Regions from separate parts of the Priestia sp. KCTC 13724 genome, predicted to be linked through region 1. Evidence: riboswitches for the same ligand, from Rfam matches in the RefSeq annotation. Region 1 holds a riboswitch; each other region holds the start of a gene.
What was found. Region 1 has a riboswitch for S-adenosylmethionine ahead of AC1UFB_RS07530 (trans-sulfuration enzyme family protein). Riboswitches for the same ligand answer to the same signal wherever they lie in the genome.

Region 1 (5,015 bases):
ACGTGAAGGAAATGAGCGTGAGCTAAAAGTGATAGGAGAAGGCCGTATTACGGCTGTTCCAGATGGCATTTCCATTATTATCGGTGTTCGTACAGAAAACCTAAGCGTACAGCAAGCATTAAAAGAAAACACTACCGTTTCCAATACAATGATTGATGGCTTTCAAAATGCTGGAATTGAACAAAGTGATATTGAGACCGCATCGTTTACTATTAACCCAAAATATGACTACACTGATGGCAAAACGACATTAGTTGGATACGAAGTACAGCATTTATTTGAAGTTCATGTTGCAGATATTAAACAAGCTGGTGAAGTGTACGCTATCTCTGTTGCAAGCGGTGGAAACGTAGCAGAAGATATTCGTTTTTTTGTGAAAGATCCGATACCCTATGAAAAGCAAGCACTTTCTCAAGCCGTTCAGCACGCTGGAGAGAAAGCAACGGCTATTGCAGACACCCTAGGCGTTGCCTTAAACCCTATTCCGCTGGAAGTCACTGAACGGACTCAGCAGCCCCCTGGTGGCTATGTAGTGGCAGCTAAGACACTTGGGTCTGCTCCACCGATTCAAACGCAGTCTCTGACAGTTGTATCAGCTGTAGAAGTGACATACAGGTACTAGAGTATGTGTGCTAAACTAATACGTATATTAATAAAAGGAGTTTATGCATCGTGATATCAGATGAACAATTGTTTAGCGCCTATCAAAAACTTTGGGTAAATCGCTCTTTTTCCAACCAAGATAATCTTTCCGTTAAAGAAAAGTTATCCTATGCTATTCAAAAGGATTTACGTGATGAAATGACGCATCCTCGCGTTCGTAAATCTCCTGAGGTAAAATATGAACTGGCCGTTCAGCGGATTAACAATAGCAGTCTTGCTCATAGTGAACAGCTGGCTTTAATCGACCTGTATACAAAACTACTCAGAAATTGCTAAAAAAGAGGTTGTTTCTATTTAAATCTAGAAACAACCTCTTTTCTTCTATTATTATTTAGTTACGGCTTTTTCTTGAAAAGAAATTAGAGCATTATTAAAATCTTCTTTTAAATCCTCATACTCTTCCAGTCCAACTGATAAGCGTAACAGCGATTCTGTAATACCTTTTTCATCTCTCACTTCTTTTGGAATACTAGCGTGAGACATTGTTGCTGGGTGTGTTAAGATGGATTCAACTGCGCCTAAACTTACACCAATCGAAGATAAGCGCACGTTTTTTAATATATGCTGTGCGAGTTCATCATTGTTTAATTTAAACGAAATAATTGCTCCGTATCCGTTTGCCTGCTCAGTAATCAATTCATAATCAGGATGTGTCTTCAGCCCTGGGTAATAAACCGCTTCGACGTCACGTTGCTCTTCAAACCATTTCGCTAGCTCTAAAGCCGTTTGTTGTTGCTGATCTAACCTTACTTTTAATGTTTTAATGCCTCGTAGAAATAAGAAGCAATCCTGTGGCCCTAAAATAGCTCCAAATGCGTTTTGAACAAACTTTACTTCATCAGCAAGCTTTTCATCACTTACAACAACCAATCCACCAATTACATCGCTATGTCCACTAATATACTTTGTCGCACTATGAATGACGATATTTGCCCCTAAATTAATTGGTTGCTGCAAGTAAGGTGTCATAAACGTATTATCAACGATTGTTAACAGGTCATAGCGTTTAGCTAACGCTGCAACGCTTTTAATATCCGTTACCTGTAAGAATGGATTTGATGGGCTTTCAATGTAAATCGCTTTTGTTTGGCTCGAAATGACTTCCTCTACTTCCTCTACATTTGTCATGTTGACAAATGTAGTTTTAATACCAAACTTTGAAAATAATCTTGTTAATACGCGATATGTGCCACCATAGATATCGTTTGAAACGATAATTTCATCGCCTGCTTCAAATAAACAAAGAACAGATGATACAGCGGCCATTCCTGATGAAAAAGCAAACCCAGCAGCTCCATTTTCAAGCTGTGCAATCGTATTTTCTAAAGCTTCTCGTGTTGGATTACCTGAACGCGAATAGTCATAGCGCCCACCGTTTGTTTCGTCTTCTAGATTGAAAGTAGACACTTGATAAATGGGAACATTTACCGCTCCAAAATGTCCATCAATACCTGTTTTTGCATGAATTAAATTTGTACCAAATGAGTGTTTATTTGTTGTATGCATCAAATGCCTCCTTTAAGTCTTGAATTAAATCCTCTGCATGTTCAATCCCAACAGATAAGCGTAATAAGCAATTCGTTACGCCAACTCGATTTCGTATTTCTTCTGGAATATCTGCGTGAGTCTGACGAGCTGGGAACGTCATTAAGCTCTCCACACCACCTAGACTTTCAGCAAAGGTAATCACCTTTATATTCTCAAGTAAGACTGGCACAATTTGCGGGTCCGTTACAGCGAAGGAAATCATTCCGCCAAAGCCTCCTGCTTGTTGCTTCATTACGTGATAGCCTGGATGAGATTCAAGACCTGGATAGTACACTTTCTCAACCAGCTCATGTGAAGTCAGCCAATTCGCAATTTTCAGCGCATTTTCATTGTGTTTCTCCATGCGCAAAGCAAGCGTTTTAATACCTCGCAGCAACAACCAGCTATCTTGCGGACTTAAAATTGCACCTGCTGCATTTTGATAAAAGCGAATTTTTTCACCTAGCTCACGACATCGTGCAACGACTAACCCGGCTACTACGTCATTGTGACCACCAATGTATTTACTAGCGCTATGAATAACGATATCCGCTCCAAGAGAAAGAGGTCTTTGATAATAAGGTGACATAAACGTATTATCCACAATTGTTAACAAGTTACTTTCTTTAGCAAGTTCAATTATTCCTTTTAAATCCGTTACGTGCATCATTGGATTTGTCGGTGTTTCAATAAATAACGCTTTCGTATTCTGCTTTAATACTGCTTTAACTTGGTCTAAATGAGCTGTATTTACATACGTTACTTCTACACCTTGTTCTGCAAAAATATCATTTAAAACTCTGTATGTACCACCGTATAAATCTTCAGAGACGATTAAATGATCACCGTTTTTAAACAAAGCAAGTACAGCCATAACTCCTGCCATTCCCGAAGCAAATGCCGCTCCAACTTCGCCTTCTTCTAACGCAGTGATTGCATCTTCTAACGCTGTTCTTGTTGGATTAGCTGTTCTAGCATAGTCATATCCTGTGCTTTCTCCTAAACGGGGGTGTGCAAACGTAGATGCTTGGTAAATAGGTGTTGTAATGGAACCTGTAGCAGGGTCTCGATTGACGCCCGAACGAACAAGTAGTGTTTCAATATGCATAATGTCCTCTCCTCTTTGCAGTAAATAAAAAAAACTCTTCACAGATGGAAGAGCGTTCGCTTAATCACGACTTCTCTCATCTGTTAAAATACAATTGTTAAAATACAATCGTATTTCACAGGAATTAGCACCGTTCAAACTCACTGACTAACATATGGTTTGATGGTTGCCGGGCTTCGCAGGGCCAGTCCCTCCGCCACTCTGGATAAGAGTTTTATTAAGTTAATTATTCATTGTGTATACTTTAATAAAAATAACAAAGAATGTCAATAGAATTTTCTAAACAATTTCAATTATCTCATTTATTCAAAAAGACTTCATTGATTTTCTTATATAGGCTGCTCTGTCTTTAATAAAGTCACAAATAAACGCAGGTTCTTGATAAAAAGTAGCTAACTTGTGCTGTATATACGGATCTTTCTCTACATAAGGCAAAATCAGCTGGTGGAGTGCTTCAATCTTTGGTTTCATATAGTTAACAGTGAACTGATGATTTAGCGCAGAATTCATTTTTTCAATATATTGTTTCTTAAATTTTGATATGGCCAAAAGTCGTGCTGTTAACGTATTAAACCCTTCCATTCTCACATAGTTACTTTCCATTTCATCTCCGTTGACATCGCGCCCCCACGTAGCATCATAGTCCCAAGGAAGGAGTTCAAAGCACTTCGTATCACTGTTCCGGTACAAAGCATAGTTATGAACAAAACCATCAAAGTTTTGAAGACAAATTACTCCCACCAACCAGGCTAAATAGCGATCTACCTCCAAGTGCTCTTCAATGTTATCTTCAAACTCTTGATTCGTCCATGTATTCAAGTTATAAATAAAATATTCTAACGCTTCTTCATCTTTTCCGTACGCTACTTTTGTTTCGTATCCTGATTGAAGCGATTCTTTTGGCTTCTCATCCAAATCACTCATTAACGAGAAGTTGGCATCTCCGTCTACAGCGTAAAAGATAGAGCCTTTTGGCAAGCTACGCTTTGTTAAGAAGTACTCGTTTACCGATTCTAACTGTAAATAAACACCTTCATTTTTCCCGTTAATGGTGAGATGAACAAACTGTGATTTCGGTGATAGTACGCCAAGGTCTGAAAAGAAATCGAGCGATAGTTTATTGCGAACTAGCGATGGATCTTTATATTCTGCATTGAGATGAATTTCGTTGGTCTTCCCGAATTTATTTGGTGAATAAAACTCTATATAGTACGATTTCTTTCTCATTTCTCGGATGTGTGATCCCCTTAGAGTTAAGCCTATTTCATACCTCTTTTTATGAACTTTCATCACTGCGGGTATGGAATCTTCAGACCAGATGTCGGCCTTTAGTTCTTTAAAGTCCCGAACATTAGCAAAAACAGAATAGGTGGCAATTCCCATCTCTTTCCCTCCTTTTGGATACATTTTAAATTATATGAGCTCCTCTCCCACCGAGATGCTAGAAACTCCTTGGTTATTTCTTAAAATTCCACGTTTATCTCATAGCAAGTACGGCGTATTAAGCGTATCTTATGGTGAAAGGCAAAAAAATGATTCTCATAAGGAGGTTTTTAGATTGTATATTCAATCTAAGCGTATTCGTAAAGCTGCTGAATCTTTACAAAAATCAGAGCTAGGCAGATTTATGTATCAAGAACCAAAAGGTCATAGCTCAAAATGTTCATCTAAAAAAACAGCTCTTTCTCACAAAAAGACGGAGAAAAAGACAGAAAAG
Region 2 (5,015 bases), on a different contig from region 1:
ACGGCTTGTGCTAATGCTAAATTAAGAGCCACATACAAAAAAGGACTAATCAGCCAGTTCCAATCCCCTTGAAAATGAACCGTTGACACTTGTAAAAATGAAAAATCAGGAGCGTGTGGAATAAAGATTAAAATTGAAAAAGCAAGCATCATTGGCACTACAAGTGAATTAACAAATAGTAACCCATTAATTCCTTTGGACACTGATATGTATGCTAAACCAATTGTAAGAAGCATACCCACCTGTGGCCAAAGTCCAAACTGTTCGGCTGCAATTGCTCCCGTACTCGCTAGCATAACGGATGTGACTCCAAACAAAATAATAATGGTAAATCCATTAATCAGCTTCCCCATAAATGTACCGAATAGATGCGTATTTAACGTTTGATAAGACGTTGCATCAATCGATTGTGCAATAAGCATCATTTTTGACCCTAACCAAATAAAGAACAAACCGCTAATTAAAATTCCGAATAAACCCATTGAGCCATACTGAGTAAAAAATTGAACAATTTCTTTACCCGTTGCAAACCCAGCCCCCACTACCGTACCGATATAGGTAGCAGCTACTTGTAGCGTCAGCTTCCATTTACTCAAGTTCTCCACCTCATTTTCTTGGAACTCACTATTTTTTAATCTTTATGACAACATGTCTTATCGCTCAGAAAAGCAGCTTGTACTAAACTATATGTAGAGGCAAAGTAAAAATGACGAATCTTTAAAGATGTAATCGCTTTATCTACCTGTTATAATCAAAGCGAATTTACTATCTAGTTCTTTTGAAAGGGTTGAAGGTATGCAATACATAAAGCTAGCGGAAGATTTAAAGTTTTCAAGAATTATTCATGGGTTATGGCGTTTAGCCGATTGGAACTTATCAACAAATGATACGCAAACTCTAATTGAACAATGCTTAGATCGAGGTATTACTACATTTGACCATGCGGATATTTATGGTAACTACAGCTGTGAAAAGTTATTTGGGCAAGCGTTAGCGCAAAAGCCTTCTTTACGCGAGTCTATGCAGCTTGTTACAAAATGTGGCATTAAGCTAACGTCTGATAAATATCCAGAGCGTAAAATTAATTTTTATGATACGAGCAAAGAACATATCATCAACAGCGCCAACCAGTCATTAAAGAATTTAAATACGGACTATATAGATGTTTTACTCCTCCACCGTCCAGATCCTTTTATGGATCCACAAGAAGTAGCAGATGCGTTTATTCAGCTTAAAGAAGAAGGAAAAGTACGCTACTTTGGAGTCTCGAACTTTAAACGTTCACAGTTTGATTTACTTCAATCGTTCTTACCTTTTTCACTTATTACGAATCAAATTGAAGTCTCGCCTACTTATTTAAACCATTTTGAAGAAGGCACAATTGAACAATGCCAGCAGCATAAGATAGCGCCAATGGCTTGGTCACCACTAGGTGGCGGCTCCATCTTCACTGCTGAAGATGAGCGTTCCATTCGCGTTCGAAACAAGCTAACAGAAATCGGTGAAGAAATTGGAGCGAAATCGTTAGATCAAGTTGTCTATGCTTGGTTACTAGCTCACCCAGCTACTATTATGCCGATTGTCGGGTCTGGAAAAATGAACCGCATTGATGTAGCTATTCAAGCGTTGGACTTAAAGGTGAATCGCATGCAGTGGTTCCAAATTTTAGAGGCTTCTAAAGGACGACCTGTTGATTAAACCTATTTAGATAATTTCTTTTCTAACACGTAGATTTCAACAATTTAATTCAATGCACTCCGAGGCTGAGAAATAAGTAATTCAGCCAATGATAAACCTGAACGGTTGAGAGTTCCTCACTTTTAATCGTTCAGGTTTTTTATTGATTGTGAAAACAATGTTGAAAATAGGCTGGAATGAAGCGTAGCGTAGGACACTCGACTCCTGCGGGAAAGAGAGGGAAAACTGAGATCCCAAAGCGCAGGGAGGAAGCTCTGGTTCCTCCCCCCGGAAAGCGAGTGGCCATAGCGCAATGGAACGAACGTGTTCTGACAACGTAAAGAGGTGCGAAAAGGGAGTGTTGGTATTTTTGGAAATTTGTTTTGTTATGCCCACCCTCTTCTTATGATTTATTAGTGAAATTTTCGAAATTGTCTTGTATAATATACAAAAATCAGATAAATTAGATAATAAGATTAAATTTCATCTTTATCGTTCGTTTCTTTTTAAGTAAACATATCGCAGAATGAACTAAAATAATAATCATATATGGATTCTTATCACGAGAGGTGGAGGGACTGGCCCTTTGAAACCTCAGCAACCAGTCGAAATGACATGGTGCTAAATCCAGCAAGCAAATCGCTTGGAAGATAAGAAGAAGAAATAAAGTCTTCTTCTTACAGAAGGCTTTTTTTGTTAATTCATTTTCTTTTTTTATTTGAACACAACTGATAACAGATGAAATAGAACGTTTAAGGAGGTTTTCAAATGGGGTTACTTGAAGATTTACAATCACGCATTTTAATAGGAGATGGTGCAACTGGTACCCTTCTGTATTCACATGGAATTGATAGCTGCTTTGAAGAGCTAAACATCACAAAAAAAGAAGAGATTCAGCGCATTCATCGTGCATATGTAGAAGCAGGTGCAGATGTCATTCAAACCAATACATATGCTGCCAATTATCAAAAGCTTGCACGATATGGTTTAGAAGATGCTGTCAAAGATATTAACATTTCAGCCGTCAGAATTGCAAAGCAAGCTGCTAAGAAAGATGCATACGTGGTCGGTACACTAGGAGGCATTCGCTCATTTCAAAAAAATTCCATCTCAACAGAAGAAGTAAAACGAAGCATTCGCGAGCAGCTATTTTGGCTGTTAAATGAAGGCGTTGACGGCTTGCTATTTGAAACATACTACGATTTTGAAGAATTAAAAACGGTGTTGTCCTTGGCTAGAAAAGAGACATCAAAACCAATCATTACGCATGTTTCACTCCATGATATTGGCGTATTGCAAAATGGAACATCCCTTTATGATGCGTTTCAAGAGTTAGAATCTTTAGGTGCAGATGTTGTCGGTCTGAACTGTCGTTTAGGCCCTTCTCATATGATTCAATCGCTTGAAGAAGTTCCGCTTTTAGATCGTGCTTTCTTATCAGCTTATCCAAATGCAAGCTTACCAGCTTATGTAGAAGGAAAAGTGGAGTACGCTACAAATCAAGATTATTTCGTTGAAAGCGCCAAAGCTTTTCGCAATCAAGGCGTTCGTTTAGTAGGTGGATGCTGCGGTACTACGCCCGCTCATGTTCAAGCGATGTCACAAGCATTGAAGCATGAAAAGCCTATTACGCAAAAGAAAGTAAAGATTAGACCAGTTGTAGAAATCAAAGAACAAGAACAAACAAAGGAACCACACCTCCATGATCTTGTGAAAGAAAGGCGTTCAATTATCGTTGAGCTTGATCCACCAAAACAGCTCGGACCAACAAAATTTTTAGATGGTGCAAAAGCTCTTCATAAGGCTGGTGTTGATGCGGTTACCCTTGCAGATAATTCTTTGGCATCACCTCGAGTAAGCAACTTAGCAATGGCATCGCTTATCCAGCAGCAAACGGATGCTCGACCGCTTGTTCATATTACGTGTCGTGACCGTAACTTAATCGGACTTCAATCCCATTTAATGGGACTTCATACACTTGGCATTAACCAAGTATTAGCCATTACAGGAGATCCATCAAAGATTGGAGATTTCCCTGGAGCTACGTCCGTTTATGATGTCTCTTCATTCGATTTAATTAGCTTAATTGCTCAATTTAATGAAGGATTATCCTATTCAGGAAAGCCACTTGGACAAAAAACCAATTTTTCAATCGCAGCGGCATTTAACCCAAACGTTCGACATTTAGACCGTGCAGTTGTCAGACTTGAAAAGAAAATTTCATACGGTGCTCACTATTTTATTACACAGCCGCTATACTCAACAAAACAAATTGAAGAAGTGTACGAAGCAACGAAACATTTAGATGCTCCAATTTATATCGGCATCATGCCACTAACAAGTGCTCGTAACGCTCGCTTCATTCATCATGAAGTACCCGGAATTAAATTGTCGGAAGATATTTTAGCACGCATGGATGCTACTGGAGAAGATCGAATTAAAGGTGAAGTTGAAGGATTAGCAATTGCAAAAGACTTAATCGATACTGCCTATGAATTATTTAATGGTATCTATTTGATTACACCGTTTTTGCGCTACGAAATGACCGAGATTTTAACTCGTTATATCAACGATAAACAGCTTGTAACGACAGAAAGGAAGAACTAAATGACCTCATTAATTCAAGAACAATTACAAAAGCGAATATTAATTATTGATGGTGCAATGGGAACCATGATTCAAGACGCAAATTTAACAGCTGCTGATTTTGGTGGCGAAGAGTACGATGGTTGTAATGAGTATTTAACCCTAACAGCTCCTCACGTTATTCAGCGTATTCACGAAGAATATTTCGCTGCAGGTGCTGATATTATTGAAACCAATACGTTTGGCTCTACTTCCATTGTATTAGATGAGTACGATTTAGGTCACCTTGCCTACGAGCTAAACATCGAAGCTGTAAAGCTAGCGGTGGCAGCACGAGATAAGTTTTCAACGCCTGAGTGGCCAAGGTTTGTAGCCGGAGCTATTGGTCCTACAACAAAAACATTGTCGGTAACGGGCGGAGTTACCTTTCAAGAATTGGTCGAGTCGTACGAAGAACAAGTTCGTGGATTATTAGACGGTGGCGTTGACCTCCTTCTGGTGGAGACGTGTCAAGATATGCTAAACGTAAAAGCCGCTTTTTTAGGAATTACAGCTGCATTTGAAGCATCGGGCAAAGAGCTTCCTATTATGATTTCAGGAACAATCGAACCGATGGGAACGACGCTGGCGGGCCAAGATATTGAATCTTTCTATCTATCATTAGAGCATATCAAGCCTCTATCTGTTGGCTTAAATTGTGCTACTGGCCCTGAGTTTATGACGGATCATATTCGCTCTTTATCTGAATTAGC
Region 3 (5,015 bases), on a different contig from region 1:
TTGTCATCGTGTTGTTGGCGCATCAAAAGATTTAACTGGCTATGCAGGAGCACAGGTTCATTTAAAAGAGCGGCTTTTAACGTTAGAAGGAATACAAGTAGCAAACGGAAAGGTTGTATTAGCGTAGCGCTGCTAGGCTTCATCATCGTTCTCTAGCTTCCATCCTTCCCCTTGTACAAATACACCATCTACAGACGTGAACGTTTCGTCTGAATGATCTTGCTGAATGGTTTGATTTGTAACATCTAAAAGCTGAAATTGCTCCTTTCGTGCCCGCTGCTTTCGCTTTTTACAGGTTGAGTCGGGATGTTCTTGTTTGGTCATAGCTACCCCTCCTATACAGATTTCGCTTAACATGATAAAACTAACTATAATATATGTAGGTAGATGATAAATTACTGTTACATTTATGTTACAAAGCAAAAAAGAGAGAATCACATTGTAACCTGAGATTCTCTCTTTTTTTTAGTTTAGTACGAGTTTAATTGTATCGACAGAAGGTGAGTGAATAATGCCATGCTCTGTGATGATGGCTGTAATGAATTCACTTGGCGTAACGTCAAATGCCGGGTTATAAACAGAAATATTGTCTGGAGCAACTTGTACATCACCGATATGCGTAATTTCCTTTGCAGAGCGCTCTTCAATTGGAATTTCTGCTCCTGATGCGATCGATAAATCAAACGTTGATTTTGGAGCTGCTACATAAAACGGAATATTAAATGCTTTTGCTAAAAGTGCAAGCCCATATGTTCCAATTTTATTAGCAGTGTCACCGTTAGCTGCAATACGGTCAGCTCCGACAATAATGGCATTAATCCCTTTTGTTTTAATGGTATGTGCAGCCATACTATCTGTGATAAGTGTCACATCTACGCCTGATTTTTGAAGCTCCCATGCCGTTAAGCGTGACCCTTGGAGAACGGGGCGTGTTTCGCACGCAAATACTTTCAGCGGAATATCACGCTCTTTTGAAATATGAAAAGGCGCTAAAGCAGTTCCATAATATGCTGTGGCAATCGAGCCAGCATTACAAATTGTCATAACACGATCGTGTTTATTAAACAGCGATAATGCATAATCACCTATGCGGTAGCAGGTGGCTTCATCTTCCGCTTGAATTTGAATCGCTTCATGAATAACAAGTGTTTTAGCCTCATTTATGGAAATGGCGTTATTGATGCTGTTTACTACGCGTTCTAACGCCCAAAATAAGTTGACGGCTGTTGGGCGAGAACTCGCCAAAAATTCTTTGTCGGCCTGCAGCTTTTTTTTGAATTCTTCAATCGTCTGTACATCGTAGTTTTGAAGCGAAAGCGCTAAGCCAAACGCTGCGGTAATGCCGATTGCAGGTGCCCCTCGTACTTTTAGCGTAACGATAGCGTCCCATACGTCTTGTAAAGTATGTAGCTTAATATATTCAACTGTGTTTGGTAATAGCTGCTGGTCAAGCAGTGAAATAAACGTTTCCTTCCATTCAACTGAACGAGGGAGTGTAAGAGTGTGTGTCATGTTGGGCTCCTTTCATTCTTCAATCAAGTTCTTAAAATCATGTGCACTAATTTCTGTTTGATGAGTTAGCAAATAACGTCCTAAACGAAGAGCTGCTTTTTGAGCGTTTAAGCGCTCTTCATCAGGCAATGAATCAATATCTACTACGTGCGCCAATCCAATTGTACGTCGAATTAACTCGCACCCCGCGTAGCCAACAGCATCCGTCCACGTTTGTTGTAAGATATATTCGGAATAGTTTGGATTTTTAACGAACGGTTCCACTTTAGACTCAACCCAAAGTTTGTTCCATGTTGTTTGGAAAACATCCCACGTTTTGGTGATATGATCCAAAAGTACACTGCGTTTTTGAGCAGGACGAGACAAGGTGTTAAGCAGAAGATTGGCAACAAACTGTCCTAAGTCAAAGCCAAAGGGCCCATAAAACGCAAACTCAGGATCAATAACTTTTGTTTCGCGCTCACTAGCAAAAATACTACCCGTATGCAGGTCACCGTGTACAAGCGTTTGGCTACTTGTTAAAAACTTTTGTTTAAGCTTAGCTACTTCAAGCTTAGCTTCTTCATCTGTCCATAAGTTTTCTACATCGCTTCGAAGCGTTTCTTCAAATTCATTTGTATTGTAATCAAAAAACGGATCTGTAAACACTAAGTCTTCTGTAATATTGCATAAATCAGGGTTAATATATTGAGCAACCAGCTCTTTTTTCTCCTGTGGCTTAATCGCAAAGTCAGACGTCTCAAATGCAATATGAGCTAAAAATCTACCGATATGTTCTGAAAGAAGTGGGTATGTTTCTCCTTGGATTAATCCTGTACGAGAAATTGTTAGGTGAGACAGGTCTTCCATGACCGTAACAGCTAAGTTTTCATCATGATAATAAACGTCTGGAACGAGTTCGGGTGTTAAGCTGCCAAACTGTTTGAGCGCATTGCTTTCAATCGTTGCGCGCTTGAGTGATAAAGGCCAGCTTTCTCCTACAACTTTTGCATAAGGAAGAGCCTGCTTTACAATAATGGACTTGTTGGTTTGGTCGTTCACAATATGAAAAACAAGGTTTAAATTGCCATCACCAATTTCACGAGCTGTAAGAGCTTCACTTTCCGAAAATAACTTCAGCTGTTTCACAAGTCTAATCGCTGTAATTTCATTTAGTGGCTCATATGTATAAGTTGTTGTTGTCATCGTTATCTACCTCCATAAAAATAAGTATACCGGAGGCTTTTAAATCATATAAAAGCCTCTTTCGGTGAGTGAAAGAGGCTTGATTGTCATTCAAACCTCTTATCTGCCAGAAAGATTTCTCTTTCTGTTGGAATTAGCACCGTGCCTTCATAAAACAGCGAATTGTTTTATAGCGCTAAAAAGCTGCGCTCCATTTCACAATGGTATTACGGTCGGTTGCTGGGCGTCATAGGGCCAAATCCCTCAGCCAACTCTTGATAAGAGTAAAGATATTATTTAATTTTGATTTGTTTGACTTATTAGTAACTTCTGGAGAACATCGTATCATGTGAATTTTTGGATGTCAACAGCGAAATTTAATAAAATTCTGTGCGACGATCTGTAAAGACCGGAATTTGTTCTCGGATTGCCTTTACGGTTGATAAATCAACGTCTGCTGTTAGTATTTCTTCATTTTCACCTGCTTCTGCAATAATTTCTCCCCAAGGGTCAATGATTAACGAATGACCAGCAAATGTGTTAGCTGGATCGTCTCCAGAGCGGTTGCAGGCAACCACGTAGCATTGGTTTTCAATGGCTCTGCTTACCAGAAGTGCTTTCCAGTGAGCAAGTCTTGGCTTGGGCCACTGAGCAACCACAAAAAGGAGTTCTGCACCTGCGCTTGTATGAACGCGAATCCATTCTGGAAAGCGAATATCATAGCAAATAACGCCTGCGCATAATGAGTTTTCAAGCGTAAAGATGTTTTTGGTTTCACCTGGTTGTAGAAATAAGTGCTCATTCATCAGCTTAAATAAGTGTAGCTTGTTATATTGCGAGACCTCCTGGCCTTCACGATTAAAGACATACATTGTATTCGTAACGCCGCTTTTTGTTTTCTTAGCAACTGATCCAGCGATGATGTTCACGCTGTGTGTTTTGGCGAAAGCAGAGAAAAAGCTAGTCGCTTGCTTACCTTCTGAGTCCGCGATAGCGTCGAGGTTCTGTAAATCATAAGCCGTATCAAAAAGTTCTGGCAGTATAAGAATATCTGGAGATTCAAGCAGTGCTTCCTTCATTTTTTTTTCAGCATGCTCGTAATTTTTTTTAGGGTTTCCAAATGCAAGGTCAAGTTGTAAACACGCTACTTTTAAGCTCATTAAACTTCACCATCCTGATTTATTTTATAAAAATGACTTTACAAGTTGACTATTACAATATATTATTTGTGACTAGAATTTCAAGAATTTTTTGAGAAGGTGTTCACATGAAGCAGTTTGAACAATCAGAACTATTGAAGAGTTTACCGAAACAATTTTTTGCATCCCTTGTTAGCAAAGTTGCAAAAGTAATAAAAGAAGGGCATGATGTGATTAATTTAGGGCAAGGAAACCCAGATCAGCCAACGCCCCCTCATATTGTCAAGGCACTTCAAGACGCGAGTGAAAATCCAAACTACCACAAGTACTCACCGTTTCGCGGACAAGCTTTTTTGAAAAAAGCGGCAGCAGCGTTTTACGAAAGAGAATACGGTGTCCAGCTAAATCCCGAAAAAGAAGTCGCTATTTTGTTTGGAGGCAAAGCTGGGTTAGTAGAAATTCCTCAGTGTTTACTTAACCCTGGAGATACAGTTTTAGTGCCCGACCCAGGTTACCCAGACTATTGGTCAGGCGTGGAGCTAGCACGAGCGAAAATGGAAGCTATGCCCTTGAAAAAAGAGAATGATTTTTTACCAGTTTACGAGGAAATAAGCGAAGAAGTGAAGCAAAAAGCTAAGCTCATGTTTTTAAACTACCCAAATAATCCGACCGGTGCAGTAGCTACGGCATCATTTTTCGAAAAAACGGTTGAATTTGCTCGCCAGTACGATACGTGCATTGTACATGACTTTGCGTACGGCGCAATTGGGTTTGATGGTCAAAAGCCCATTAGTTTTCTGCAAACTCCAGGTGCCAAAGAAGTGGGCATTGAAATTTATACGCTATCCAAAACGTATAATATGGCGGGGTGGCGCATCGGTTTTGCTGTTGGAAACGAAAGCGTTATTGAAGCGATTAATCTTTTACAAGATCACTTATTTGTAAGTGTATTTAGCGGAATACAGCAAGCAGCCGCGGTTGCTTTACTAGAGTCACAGAACTGCGTAGATGAACTAGTCGAACGCTATGAATCTCGTCGCCAGGTTCTCATTCATGGACTGCGTGAAATCGGATGGGACGTTGAAGCCCCACCAGGGTCGTTTTTTGCGTGGTTGCCGGTTCCCAAAAGCTATACATCAGAAGAATTCTCTGATTTGTTACTTGAAAAAGCACACGTCGTTGTTGCTCCTGGAATTGGGT
Region 4 (5,015 bases), on a different contig from region 1:
TACGTCTCAGATACTGTTAAAACACCGTAAACCACACCATCTTGAACAAGCTTAACTTGATCTCCTCCTTGTAGCTCATGTGCTTTTTCTTCTGTAACAGGAAGAGTAATTGGAATACTCCATACTGTCCCGTCAGCTAACCTCATTCCTTCCACAACAGCTTCATAATCACGCTGTCCTAAGAAGCCTGTAATAGGGCTGTATCCACCAATTCCAATTAACTCTAAATCACTTAATGCAATATTATCTAATTCAATCTCTTTCGTAACACCTGTATAATCATAATCAGGTTGATATAAATTAACTAACTCTCCACCATGTGCTTGAATCGAACTCATTCTAAACTCCTCCTCAATGAATAACTAATATTTATCTTTAAGCAGTCATCTTTTGGTTTTCTTGTTTTTGTTTTGTTGTTTTAATTAAACTAAGAATGCCATAAGTTGCAATACAACCGCTTATCAATACCACAAACGCATAAAAATCTGTTTCAACCACTAATTTCACTAAACCGTAAGAGATAACGAGAGAAAAAACCGGCGATACAACCCATACCTTTAACATCTGAACAATGACCTGTCTTTGATCAGATGTAAAACCAGATTTAGCTGCCCCTATTCCAATGATAGAAGATGTTGTAACCTGAGTTAAAGGGACAGGGAGTCCAAATACGGAAGCTGCGGTAACAAGCGACGCACCTGTTCCAGAAATAATACACCCTTCACCCACCGTGAAATCCGTGATTTTCTTCCCATTTGTCTCAATTACTCGATCTCCTAAAAGTAATGCACCAACCGCAACGGCTAACCCACCTGCTATAACGCCAGTTGATGTACTGATCATACCAGCTCCAACAAGCGGGCCTACGGCGTTTGCTACGTTGTTCATACCGGCTGAAAAAGCTTCAAAAAAACCGGTAGCTATTACTAAAACTGCAAGTGGCTTTTTCCACTTTTGCTGAGTAGGCGTTTTTTTCTTTTTTAATAACCACCCACATACAAAGGCAATTACAAACGAAATAATCGGTACAATAACCCAAAAGCTCATAACAATTAATAGCTTTTGTATATAAACAGATTGATAGGCAATCCCAACACCTACAACTGATCCTACTGTCACTTCACTAGTTGATAGTGGTATTCCAATTAAATTAGCAAAGAATAATGATAGAGTGGCAGAAGCTAAAATAACGATAACTAGCTCCACCGTTAGAATACTTTCTGGGATAATACCAGAACCAATGGTTTTAACAACTTCTCCTCCACCGATAACAGCACCTAGTAAAATACCTAGTGCACATATAACTAATGCCACTTTGCGATGCTTAATGGCACCTGAACCGTAAGAGACTCCCATAGCAGCAGCTGCACCACTTGCGCCAATATTCATCGCAAAAAAGAGGGCGATTGCAAAAGCAATGTAAACAAGCATAAATTTTCAGCTCTTTCATTTAAGATTCATGTAAGCCACATTCCACTTTCTTAGTACCTGCCCATCTTCCAGATCGTAAATCTTCCATGTTATAGGCAGGTAGCGTACAGGGCTCACATCCAATGCTTGGATACCCTTGATCGTGAAGTTTGTTATACGGCAAGTTATGCTTATATACATATCGCCAAATTTCTTTCCAAGACCAATGAATTAATGGGCAAACTTTAATCTTTTTGAATTTCTCGTCCTTATTAAAAAACTCTGTTTTACTTCTTGATTCAGATTGTTCTCTTCTTAACCCTGAAATCCAAGCATCATACGGAGCAAGTGATTCTTTTAAAGGAATAATCTTGCGAATTTGACAGCATAGGTTAGGCTCAGTTTTCCAAAGTTCATCTCCATGCTTTTCAGCTTGCTCTTTTAGCGATAGGTTAGGCTTTTTCATTTGGATACGTAAATCTGGAAACCTCTCTTTAATTGCTTCAATGACTTCGTACGTCTCTTTAAAATGAACACCTGTGTCTAAAAAAACAATGTGAGCATCTTTTTTCACTTTTGAAATTAAATCAATTAATACAATTCCTTCAATTCCAAAGCTAGATGCGTAAATAAGAGAATCACCATAATGGTTATATGCCCACTCTAATGCCTTTAAAGCTCCCTTTGTTTCATCTTGCTCATCAAAAGTCGGAAATTGATTTGGCCAATTTTCATACGTATATACACTCATGATTTTCACTCCAATACTTTGTTATCCAATCAAAAAAGACGGTTTTACCCCCATAATGAAGGATAAAACCGCCTCTAGTTTGTCTAGTCAGCTATTTATTTAATTCTTATTTTTTCATTTTTCTCGAGTTGAACTACTTTCCCGTCTTGAACCACAAGCGTGATTGAGCCAAACTTCATGTCGCTTAACATTTTTTCTACGCTTGCAAAAACAGAATTTAAGTCAGAGTTTTGTGCCATCACAGTCCCTCCTTATTTGTTAACAATATATTCAACAGGCTTCTGTTTTTTCATGAAAAATAAAAAGTCTTCCACATCTGAAAGACTGATTAGGCAACAAATTCACCTTATCTTTCAAAATGAAAATCATTTTGTTGGAGTTAGCACCTTGCACAACATGCAGGTTGCTGGGTTTCAAAGGGCCAGTTCCCTCCACCACTCTGGATAAGTATTTTTTAAAAATTTTAGCATATTTAGAATATTTGTCAACAGCAAAAATAATTTATCCGATAAGAAAACTATACTTTAAATTAACAGAAATATCTATTATTTTTTCATTATATGAGCAATTTTTTTGGGCGTCACTCTTAATTCACACCGTTATAGTATAGATTTATGTCTTTCGTACACATTAAAACATAATAATTATTTTAGATTGGAGCTATGTTCAATGATGGAAAGTCACTCTTTTCAATTAGATGATGTAATTAAACAAAGTTTACACAATCATTTAAGTCAAATAGCAGCGGAAGCAATCAAAATTCAGCAACATCTAGAAAGCAGTGACCACTGTGTTTTATGTGATTTTGAAGACTTAAGAAAATTATTTCAAAGCGTACAGTCCACAGCTGCATCCTATTATTTAAGACACTACTTGTCTCCTTACACCCACGAATACGCAGCTCTTTCACTCGCGATACATAGTTTATCTGAGAAACATCATGGAGCTTTAATGGTTATTGAGAGAAATGACTCAGTGGAGCACTTAATTCAAAAAGGAATTCCTATTCACGCTCCAGTTACGTCTACGCTCGTTGAAACAGTTTTTTATCCTGGAAATCCATTACATGATGGTGCCATTGTGATTAGAAACAATCAAATTATTTCGGCTGCTAATGTTTTACCACTGTCCACAAAAGTACTGCAAAAGAAGCTTGGAACACGCCACCGTGCAGCTCTTGGTATGTCTGAACAGTGCGACGCACTTATTTTAGTTGTATCAGAAGAAAGCGGTCGAATATCTTTTGCTTTAGAAGGTAGCTTATATCCAATCCATTCCAGCAAAAACATCCTGTAAGCGACTACAACTGTCTGACATCATATCTTATAGTTATAAAAAAGAGATTACACGATAAAAAAAACTTATTACAGGTTGCCTTTTATACGTCTAACGCGCTATAATCACTAATGTCAGAAAACCTTACACATTTTAAAAAAGCATCATTAAAATGACTCTTTTTATGAACAGCTAAGGTTAATCGTTAATTAAGGGAGAGAACTTTTAGGATGGAAACCATATCGACTCTATTCAGCAGCTTTGTGGATGAAGCCAATAATTTTTTATGGACTTATATATTAATTGCGCTTCTTTTATTAGTTGGATTATATTTTACAATTCGTACAAAATTCGTTCAGTTTAGTCAGTTCAAAGAAATGGTTCGCTTGTTAGGTGAAGGCGCTAAAACAGACGGAAGCGATAAAAAAGGAATTACCTCCTTTCAAGCTTTTGCTATTAGTACAGCAGCTCGTGTAGGTACTGGGAACCTTGCTGGTGTTGCTTCTGCAATTGCTCTTGGGGGCCCTGGAGCAGTGTTTTGGATGTGGGTTGTTGCTTTAGTTGGATCAGCATCAGCTTTTATTGAAAGCACCCTTGCTCAAGTATATAAAGTAAAAGACAAAGACGGTTTTCGTGGTGGTCCTGCTTACTACATGGAAAAAGGTTTAAACAAACGCTGGATGGGTGTTTTATTTTCCATCTTAATTACAATCTCATTCGGATTAGTATTTAACTCTGTACAAGCTAATACTATTTCACTTGCTTTTGAAGAAGCTTTTGGCGTTAATCGCTTAATTGTTGGTGTTGTTGTTACAGCCATTGTAGGTGTTCTCATTTTTGGTGGTATTAAACGAGTAGCTAAAGCATCAGAGTTAATTGTAGTAGTAATGGCAGTTGTATATATTGGACTAGCATTAGTTGTTTTAGCTATTAATATTACAGAAATTCCACATATGATCGCATTAATTATAAAAAGCGCTTTTGGATTTGAAGAAGCATTTGCCGGTGCCATCGGTGCTGCCATCATGAATGGTATCAAACGCGGATTATTCTCCAACGAAGCTGGTATGGGTAGTGCACCTAACGCAGCCGCAGCGGCATCTGTCAGTCACCCAGCTAAGCAAGGTTTCATTCAAGCTCTGGCCGTCTTTAACGATACGCTAATCATCTGTAGTTGTACTGCATTTATCGTGTTATTATCTGGTGCGTATGCAACGCCTGGACTTGAAGGAATTCAATTGACTCAAGTTGCGTTAAGTACACATATCGGTGGATGGGCTGTTCAATTCATTGCTATCATTTTATTTATGTTTGCATTTAGCTCGTTAGTAGCTAACTATTATTATGGAGAAACAAACATTGAATTTTTAACATCAAACAAAATCTGGTTAAACCTTTATCGATTCGGGGTTATCTTAATGGTATTGTTTGGTTCAGTTGCAAGCTTAGGCGTTGTTTGGGGACTTGCAGACTTATTTATGGCCCTAATGGCAATTACAAACCTAATTGCAATTGTTTTACTAGGAAAAGTTGCAATTGCAGTCTTAAACGATTACTTGTCTCAGCGTAAAGCAGGAAA

Region 2: linked by a shared signal. The riboswitch ahead of AC1UFB_RS05770 (bifunctional homocysteine S-methyltransferase/methylenetetrahydrofolate reductase) and the one ahead of AC1UFB_RS07530 (trans-sulfuration enzyme family protein) in region 1 are both predicted to bind S-adenosylmethionine.
Region 3: linked by a shared signal. The riboswitch ahead of mtnK (S-methyl-5-thioribose kinase) and the one ahead of AC1UFB_RS07530 (trans-sulfuration enzyme family protein) in region 1 are both predicted to bind S-adenosylmethionine.
Region 4: linked by a shared signal. The riboswitch ahead of AC1UFB_RS01045 (YezD family protein) and the one ahead of AC1UFB_RS07530 (trans-sulfuration enzyme family protein) in region 1 are both predicted to bind S-adenosylmethionine.

The regions. Positions count from the first base shown of each region.
Region 1 is NZ_JBXDLD010000051.1:30,937-35,951, forward strand. Features, by position in the region: gene AC1UFB_RS07515 (SIMPL domain-containing protein) at 1-622, shown strand, start outside; gene AC1UFB_RS07520 (hypothetical protein) at 673-939, shown strand; gene AC1UFB_RS07525 (trans-sulfuration enzyme family protein) at 991-2,169, opposite strand; gene AC1UFB_RS07530 (trans-sulfuration enzyme family protein) at 2,153-3,298, opposite strand; SAM riboswitch class I at 3,372-3,510, opposite strand; gene AC1UFB_RS07535 (CotH kinase family protein) at 3,605-4,681, opposite strand; gene AC1UFB_RS07540 (CotG/ExsB N-terminal domain-containing protein) at 4,737-5,015, shown strand, end outside.
Region 2 is NZ_JBXDLD010000036.1:2,842-7,856, forward strand. Features, by position in the region: gene AC1UFB_RS05755 (YkvI family membrane protein) at 1-596, opposite strand, end outside; gene AC1UFB_RS05760 (aldo/keto reductase) at 796-1,698, shown strand; gene AC1UFB_RS05765 (hypothetical protein) at 1,875-2,018, shown strand; SAM riboswitch class I at 2,232-2,334, shown strand; gene AC1UFB_RS05770 (bifunctional homocysteine S-methyltransferase/methylenetetrahydrofolate reductase) at 2,446-4,284, shown strand; gene metH (methionine synthase) at 4,285-5,015, shown strand, end outside.
Region 3 is NZ_JBXDLD010000111.1:3,673-8,687, reverse strand. Features, by position in the region: gene AC1UFB_RS15010 (methylated-DNA--[protein]-cysteine S-methyltransferase) at 1-127, shown strand, start outside; gene AC1UFB_RS15005 (hypothetical protein) at 133-324, opposite strand; gene mtnA (S-methyl-5-thioribose-1-phosphate isomerase) at 466-1,512, opposite strand; gene mtnK (S-methyl-5-thioribose kinase) at 1,525-2,697, opposite strand; SAM riboswitch class I at 2,794-2,961, opposite strand; gene AC1UFB_RS14990 (carbon-nitrogen family hydrolase) at 3,054-3,836, opposite strand; gene AC1UFB_RS14985 (pyridoxal phosphate-dependent aminotransferase) at 3,944-5,015, shown strand, end outside.
Region 4 is NZ_JBXDLD010000007.1:10,139-15,153, reverse strand. Features, by position in the region: gene sat (sulfate adenylyltransferase) at 1-338, opposite strand, end outside; gene AC1UFB_RS01055 (inorganic phosphate transporter) at 376-1,431, opposite strand; gene AC1UFB_RS01050 (phosphoadenylyl-sulfate reductase) at 1,451-2,161, opposite strand; gene AC1UFB_RS01045 (YezD family protein) at 2,257-2,400, opposite strand; SAM riboswitch class I at 2,505-2,611, opposite strand; gene cdaS (sporulation-specific diadenylate cyclase CdaS) at 2,834-3,457, shown strand; gene AC1UFB_RS01035 (alanine/glycine:cation symporter family protein) at 3,667-5,015, shown strand, end outside.